2 regions of the Janibacter sp. DB-40 genome follow, and region 2 is predicted to be linked to the other one. Evidence: riboswitches for the same ligand, from Rfam matches in the RefSeq annotation. Region 2 holds a riboswitch; the other holds the start of a gene.
The links. Region 2 has a riboswitch for S-adenosylmethionine ahead of PVE36_RS09975 (aminotransferase class V-fold PLP-dependent enzyme). Riboswitches for the same ligand answer to the same signal wherever they lie in the genome.
Positions count from the first base shown of each region.

Region 1 (3,770 bases), 410 kb from region 2:
ACGCCCCGCACGACGCCGTGGCCCTGCTGGAGCGGTTGCGTGCGTCGCCCTGAGCGGAACGGTCCGCCACCGGCCCCGTCGAGGTGGCCTACCTTGTCGGTGTGACCGAGACGCAGATCAGGACCGTGGCCGTCGTGGGCGCGGGCGCCATGGGAGCCATGTACGCCGCGCACTTCGTCGAAGGGGGCATGGAGACCGCGCTCGTGGCGTCGGGTGACCGCGCCGCCCGGCTCCGTGGCGCCCCGACCACGGTCAACGGTGAGCCACTGCGCGCACGCGTGGTCGAGCCGGGAGTGGACGACTTCCACGCCGACCTCGTCCTCGTCGCGGTGAAGCACCACGACCTGGCCGCCGCGCTCGACGACATCGCCCCCGTCGTCGGACCGGGGACGACCTTCGTCTCCGTGCTCAACGGCCTCGACAGCGAGGTGACGATCGCCGAGCGCTTCGGCAGCGACGGGGTCGTGCTGTGCATCGCCCTCGGTATGGCCGCCGGACGAGAGGGGTCCGAAGTCACCTACCTCTCCCCCGGCCACCTCGTGATCGGGACGTCACCCGGGCTGGCCGCCACCGAGCGGGTGCACGCGGTGGGTGCCGCCCTCGACGCTGCTGGTCTCGAGTGGCAGACCCCCGCGGACATGCGCCACGAGATGTGGTGGAAGTTCATGGTCAACACCGCCATCAACCAGGCCTCGGCGGTCCTGCGCAGGCCGTACGCGGCATTCACCGACGAGGGACCGGCCCGCTCCCTCATGCTCGCCCTGGCCCACGAGGTCGTCGCGCTCTCCCGGGCGGAGGGAGTGCACCTCGGCGACGCCGACCTGACCCGGTGGGACAGCGTCCTGCGGGGCCTTCCCGGTGACGGGCTGACGTCGATGCTGCAGGACGTGGTGGCCGGTCGTCCCACCGAAGTCGCCCTCTTCGCGGACCGGGTGACCGCGCTCGGCCAGGAGCACGGCATCCCGACCCCGTACAACCAGATGGTCTCCTGGATTCTCGCCGCCCGCTGAGCGCACTCAGCGTCGGTCCCGCACGAGCCGGCGCACCTCCACCTCGTACCGACTGGCGGGACCACCGGGGGTCCTGAAGAAGCGTCGACGCAGCGCCCCCTCGACCCGCGCTCGGTCACCGTCGACGAAGCGCGCCGCAGCCCGTCGTGCGCCCGCCGACCAGCAGGCGCAGTCGATGGTGTCGACCGGACCGCCGGTTGCCCTGGTGACGACGAGCCGGAGCGTCACCAGCTCGTCACCGCTCGGCAGCTCCCGCGTGGTGGGCGCACCGCTGATCCGTCCGGTCAGCTCGATGTGGTTGATCTCGTCGACATCGTGGATCGTCGTGCCTCGGGCCATGCCACTCCCCCGCTTTCGGTTGTTCGTCCACCTCCAGAATCGTTGTCCCGCAACGCGTGCGGGAAGCAGTTCGACAAGCTGTGGATGCCGGCGCGATGAGCTGTATGGCTGTGGACGCCCGGCCCAACTGGCGAGACACGAATTGACCGGCGAGCGGTTGCAGGCTTCTACTGGGAGCACCCATCCAGAGCGGCCGAGAGATCTGGCTCGACGACGCCGCAGCAACCACCCTCCGGGGCAGGTGCTCACGCCAGGATCGATGGAGGATCGATGCACCACTCCGGGTCCGCTGTGACCACTCCCCTGCGCCCTGCTTTCGAGCAGGAGCTCTTCAGCCGCCGCATCGTCGACCTCATGCGTCGCGGCGTCAGCGCCTGTCGCGCCATCTGACGACGGCCGCCGCCGTTCCCCCGAGCCTTCTCGCCCAGCGCGAGAAGCCCCCTCGTCATGACGTGGCCCGGCCAAGCGCGATCACGCCTGCACTCACACACACCTCCTGAGGAGGACCCATGAGCACTCCCCTCGTCGACGTCCTCGAACCACTCGACCTGCGTGATGTCTTCCGTGGCGCCGCCGCGAGCACTTGGGTCGTCACCGGCAGCTCGAGCGCCGGACACGTCGGCTTCACCGCGATCTCGATCGTCTCGGTCTCGGTCGACCCACCGCTCGTCAGCTTCAACATCTCCAAGACGTCGAGCTCCCTGGCGACCATCAGCCGGTCCCGCAGGGCTGCGCTCCACCTCTTGTCGGACGAGCAGCATTCCGTCGCAAGCAGGTTCGCTGGCCACCGGGACCGCCGCTTCGTCGAGGACGGCACCTGGTCCGTGGACGACGGAGGCCTCCCGCTCATCCACGGAGGCGCAGCGCGCCTCGTCACCGAGATCGTTGACCTCGTCGACGTGGGCGACAGCTTCATCGCCGTCGCGCGCGTCGACACCGCCGACATCACCGGACGCCCGCCACTGGTGCACCACGCCGGTGGCTACCACCCCCTGAGCGCCCTCACCACGACCCCGAACGGAGCCTGACCTTGGCCTTCCCCGACCCCCTGAACTTCGCCTACTGGGTGCCCAACGTCTCCGGTGGCCTCGTCGTCTCCGACATCGAGCAGCGCACCGACCACTCCCCCGAGTACAACCGCGACGTCGCCCGTACCGCCGAGCAGGTCGGCTTCGACTACGCCCTGACCCAGGTGCGCTACCTCGCGTCCTACGGCGCCGATGCCCAGCACGAGTCGGTGTCCTTCTCACTCGACCTACTCGCTGCGACGGAGCGGCTAAAGGTCATCGCCGCCGTGCACCCCGGTCAGTGGCCGGCGCACATCCTCGCGAAACTCGCCGCCACGGCGCAGACCACGAGCGGGAACCGACTGGCGCTCAACGTCGTCTCCGGCTGGTTCAAGAAGGAGTACACCGAGCTCGGTCTCGACTGGCTCGACCACGAGGAGCGTTACCGCCGCGCGGCGGAGTTCATCGAGGTCCTGCGGGGGCTGTGGGACCAGGAGGGCTTCACCTACCGCGGTGACTTCTACCGCACGAGGGACGTCACCTTCCGGCCGCAGCCGCAGACCAACCCCGAGATCTTCCAGGGCGGCAACTCCACCTCGGCCCAGGCCATGGCCGGCCGTCTGTCCGACTGGTACCTCATGAACGGCAAGACGATCGAGGGCGCAGCCGAGCAGGTCGCGGCCGTGCGCGAGCAGGCCGCCAAGCACGGGCGACGGGTCCGCTTCGGGCTCAACGGGTTCGCAGTCGTCCGTGACACCGAGGCAGAGGCCGTGGCCGTCGTGGACGAGATCATCGCCAGGGCCGACGTCGACAAGGTCAACGACTTCGGCGAGGCCGTGAAGCAGGCGGGCAGTGCCACGGCCGACAAGAAGGGCATGTGGGCCGACAGCGAGTTCAAGGACCTCGTCCAGTACAACGACGGGTTCCGCACCGGCCTGATCGGCACTCCCGAGCAGGTTGCCGAGCGGATCATCGAGTACAAGAAGGTCGGCATCGACCTCGTCCTCACGGGGTTCCTCCACGTCCGGGAGGACGTCGAGAGGTTCGGCAGACAGGTCATCCCGATCGTGCGCGAGCTCGAGAAGGACCTGCCCGAGGAGCTGCGCTCCACCGATGAGCTCGTCGGAGCGTCGCGATGAGCGACGCGAGGGCGCTGCCCACGGCGGAGGAGCTGAGGGCCCTGCAGAAGCCGCTGAAGCAGCTCTACCGGGACGAGCCGGAGCAGGCACTCGTGACCAGCTCGGCCTCCGTGAACCTCGCCGACGACGGCATCGCGGCCGTCATCGACGGAGCAGGTGGGCGTTCCCGTGCGGGGTTGCACCCGGTGGCCGGTGGTGACGGCAGCGAGGCCTGCTCCGCGGACATCCTGCTCGAGGCACTCGCCGCCTGCGCGGGGGTGACCCTGCGCTCCGTG
Region 1 covers NZ_CP120360.1:1,693,954-1,697,723, forward strand. Annotated here, with positions in the region: gene PVE36_RS07975 (DUF72 domain-containing protein) at 1-53, shown strand, start outside; gene PVE36_RS07980 (2-dehydropantoate 2-reductase) at 102-1,010, shown strand; gene PVE36_RS07985 (single-stranded DNA-binding protein) at 1,017-1,349, opposite strand; SAM riboswitch class I at 1,527-1,615, shown strand; gene PVE36_RS07990 (flavin reductase family protein) at 1,859-2,377, shown strand; gene sfnG (dimethylsulfone monooxygenase SfnG) at 2,374-3,495, shown strand; gene PVE36_RS08000 (OsmC family protein) at 3,492-3,770, shown strand, end outside.
Region 1: linked by a shared signal. The riboswitch ahead of PVE36_RS07990 (flavin reductase family protein) and the one ahead of PVE36_RS09975 (aminotransferase class V-fold PLP-dependent enzyme) in region 2 are both predicted to bind S-adenosylmethionine.

Region 2 (3,770 bases):
TGCTCGGTGGTCGTCCCGAGACCGGCGCTGATCCGCACGGCCGTGGACTGCGGGCGCTCGGCGAGCAGGTGGTCGACGAGCGGGTGCGCGCAGAACTTCCCGTCGCGCACCCCGATCCCGTGCTCGTCGCCGAGGACGCGGGCGACCTCGCTGCTGTCGTGCCCGTCGACCGTGATCGTCGCCACGGGTGCGCCCGTGCGACCGCCGAAGAGGGTGTGCACGTGCACCCCGTCGATGGTTGCGAGACCGCTGAGCAGCCGGGTGCGCAGGGCGTGCTCGTGGGCGATGATCGCCTCCTCGTGCTCGGCGATGACCTCGCAGGCGGCGGCGAGCGCGACCGCGCCGAGGACGTTGGGGCTGCCTGCCTCGTGCCGGGCCGGACCGGTGGTCCACTCGACGGCCCCGTCGCCGACGCGGGTGGTGGCCCCGCCCCCGGCGAGGTACGGGTCGGCCGTGTCGAGCCAGTCCCGGCGGCCCACGAGCGCGCCGGCGCCGAAGGGCGCGTAGACCTTGTGCCCGGAGAAGGCGACCCAGTCGATGCCCAGGGCCGCGATGTCGACCCGGCGGTGCGGGACGACCTGGGCGGCGTCGAGCGCGAAGCGGGCCCCGTGCGCGTGCGCCAGGTCGGCGAGCCGCTCGATCGGCCAGTGCTCGCCCGTGACGTTCGAGGCGCCGGTGGCGACGACGAGTCGGTGCTCGCCCGGGTGGGTGCGCAGCGCCTCGTCGAGGAGCGTGACCGCCTCGGCGTGGCTGTGCGGGATGGGCAGGCGCACCGCATCGGCCCAGGGCAGCAGGGCGGCGTGGTGCTCGGAGGCGAAGACGAAGACCGTCGTGCCCGTCGGCAGTGCCCGGGCGAGGAGGTTGAAGGAGTCGGTCGTGTTGCGGGTGAAGACGACCTGGTCGTCCTCGCGTGCCCCGACGAAGGCGGCGACCGCCTCGCGGGCCGCCTCGTAGCGGGAGCTGGTCACCCGGGAGGCGAAGCCGGCGCCGCGGTGGACGGAGGAGTAGGTGGCGGAGGCGGCCGTGACCGCCTCCGTGACGGCGACGAGGGCGGGGGTGGTCGCACCGTGGTCGAGGTGGGCGTACTCGACGGTGGAGTCGTCGTGGTCGCGGTAGGTCAGTCCGGCCGACACGAGCGGGGGCAGGGCCGTGGTGGTGGGACGCAGGTCGGAGACGGTCATGGAGGACTCCATCGGGTCAAGGACCCAGGCGTCGACCGTGAGTCCGCGCTTGCCGGGCGACACCACGCCGCCGGCCAGGTCGTCACCCGGAGCACCCCACCGCGGAAGGAGGGTTGCCGACCAGCTAGCCGGGGCTTGTCGCTGGTACTCGTGACCTTGGGTCGAGACGGTAGCGGACGCACCGCTCGGAGTGCGCGACCGGGCACGACCCGTCTCGGATCGTGGGACGTCAGCCGAGGAGGAGGGCGACCAGCGTGCCGACCACGAGGTACGGGCCGAAGGCCAGGTGCGTGCCCCGCCCTGCCCGGCGGGCCAGCAGCAGCCCGAGCGCGACCACGCCGCCGAGGACGAAGCCGAGCCACAGCCCGAGGAGGACGTGGCCCCAGGAGAGCCAGCCCAGGACTGCGGCGAGGGAGACGATGAGCTTGGCGTCGCCCATCCCGACCGATCGCCCGTAGAGCACGAGGGCCAGCAGCAGGAAGCCGCCTCCGACGAGGAGTGCCGCCAGACCCGCCCGGCGAAGGGAGGTCCAGTCGCCGGTCGCGGCGCTCGCCCCGGCGAGCAGGGCGAGCTCGACCGGCACCAGCGGCAGGGTGATCGCATTGGGCAGGCGGTGCACGTCCGCGTCGATCGCGGCGAGGGCGAGACCGGCGGGCACGAGGACGAGGTAGGGCAGGAGGGCCGGCCACGGGTGATCGGCGAGCGCCCGGGCCACGAGCACCCCGGCGAAGGGGGCGACCGCCACCACCCACAGGTGGCGGGGGAGCGGGCCGGTCTCGTCGGGGCGGCGGTAGGCGCCCCTGCGCAGCGCGACCAGGACGCCGATCCCGAGTGCGCCCGTCACGACGGCGACGAGCACCAGACGGGAGTCCACTGGGGGAGGCTACCGCCTTGGTGCGCGTGTGACGCGTGTGTCAGGCGTGTCTTTCCCCTACTCTGCGAGCATGGCCACTCGCCCGTCGACCACCGCTCGCAAGAGCGCCGCCTCGCGACCCCGCGGAAGCACGCGGCCCTCGGGGCGGAAGCCGACTGCCAAGGGCAAGGCTCCGGCGGCGCGGAAGAAGGGCGCGTCCGGGGGCGGGCTCCCGCTGCCGCTCGCGGCCGTCCAGCGCACCTGGATGGGCGTCGCGAGCGCCACCGGGTCGAGCGTGCGCCGGATGGGCCACGGGGCCAGCCAGATCGAGCCGGAGCACCGTCGTGACGGGCTCGGCTTCCTCTTCCTCGCGCTCGCCCTGGTCGTCGCCGTCCGCGAGTGGTGGGGCCTGGCCGGCGGTTTCGGCGACGTCGTGCACGCGGTCGCGGCGGGCACCTTCGGCCGGATCGCCTACGCGCTCCCCATCGTCCTGCTGGTCCTCGGCGTGCGCCTGCTGCGCACCCCGAGCAACGAGGCGGCGGACGCCCGCCTCGGCTTCGGCACCGTCATGGCCCTCTTCGCCGCCGCCGGCCTGACCCACATCGCCAAGGACATCCCGCAGCCCCCGGAGGGTGCGGACCCCATGCGCGACGCGGGCGGCATCGTCGGTTTCCTGGCCTCCGACCCGCTCGTGACGGCGGTGACCGAGTGGCCCGCGATCATCCTGCTGGCTCTGCTCGGCCTCTTCAGTCTCCTGCTGCTCACGGGGACCCCGCTGCACGAGGTCCCGCAACGACTGGCCTACATCCGCGCCGCCTTCACCGGCGAGGTGCCGGCGCACGTGAGCGAGCAGCGGGCCGCGACCGACGCGCCCGGGGCCGCGGTGGGCCGGGCCCGCCGCCGTCGCCGCTCGGCGGAGGACGACGCACTCTCCGGCCAGCGCGACGGGGACACCGCCTACGACCAGGCCGCCGTGGTGCAGCCCGTGGACGGCAAGGGCCGCAAGAGGAAGGGGGCGCCCTCCGCCGCCCCCGCCTCGACGGACCCGGCCGAGCCGCCGGCGGCCGATGGCCCCCGTCCGGGCGAGAAGCGCCCGACCGCGAACCCCGTCGTGGCGCCCGCCAAGGTCGAGAGCAAGACGGTGATCGAGGCGCCGCCCACCACCCCGCTGCCCCAGCGGGTCGAGCAGCTCGCCCTGGCCGGCGACGTCACCTACACCTTGCCGGAGAGCACCTACCTCAAGCCCGGCCCTCCGCACAAGGAGCGCTCCGCGGCCAACGACCAGGTCGTCGAGGCCCTGACGAGTACGCTCGACGAGTTCAACATCGACGCCCAGGTCACCGGCTTCCACCGTGGACCGACCGTCACCCGGTACGTCGTCGAGCTCGGTCCCGGCGTCAAGGTCGAGCGCGTCACCGCCCTGTCCAAGAACATCGCCTACGCGGTCGCCTCCGCCGACGTGCGCATCCTCAGCCCCATCCCCGGCAAGTCGGCGATCGGCATCGAGATCCCGAACGCCGACAAGGAGATGGTCTGCCTCGGGGACGTCCTGCGCTCCGACGTCGCGCGCAACAACGAGCACCCGATGGTCATGGGCGTCGGCAAGGACGTCGAGGGCGGCTACGTCATCGCCAACCTGGCGAAGATGCCGCACATCCTCGTCGCCGGTGCGACCGGCTCCGGCAAGTCCTCCTTCGTCAACTCGATGATCACCTCGGTGCTCATGCGGGCCACCC
Region 2 covers NZ_CP120360.1:2,103,962-2,107,731, reverse strand. Annotated here, with positions in the region: gene PVE36_RS09975 (aminotransferase class V-fold PLP-dependent enzyme) at 1-1,181, opposite strand, end outside; SAM riboswitch class IV at 1,222-1,337, opposite strand; gene PVE36_RS09970 (A24 family peptidase) at 1,411-2,055, opposite strand; partial or broken gene PVE36_RS09965 (DNA translocase FtsK) at 2,300-3,770, shown strand, end outside.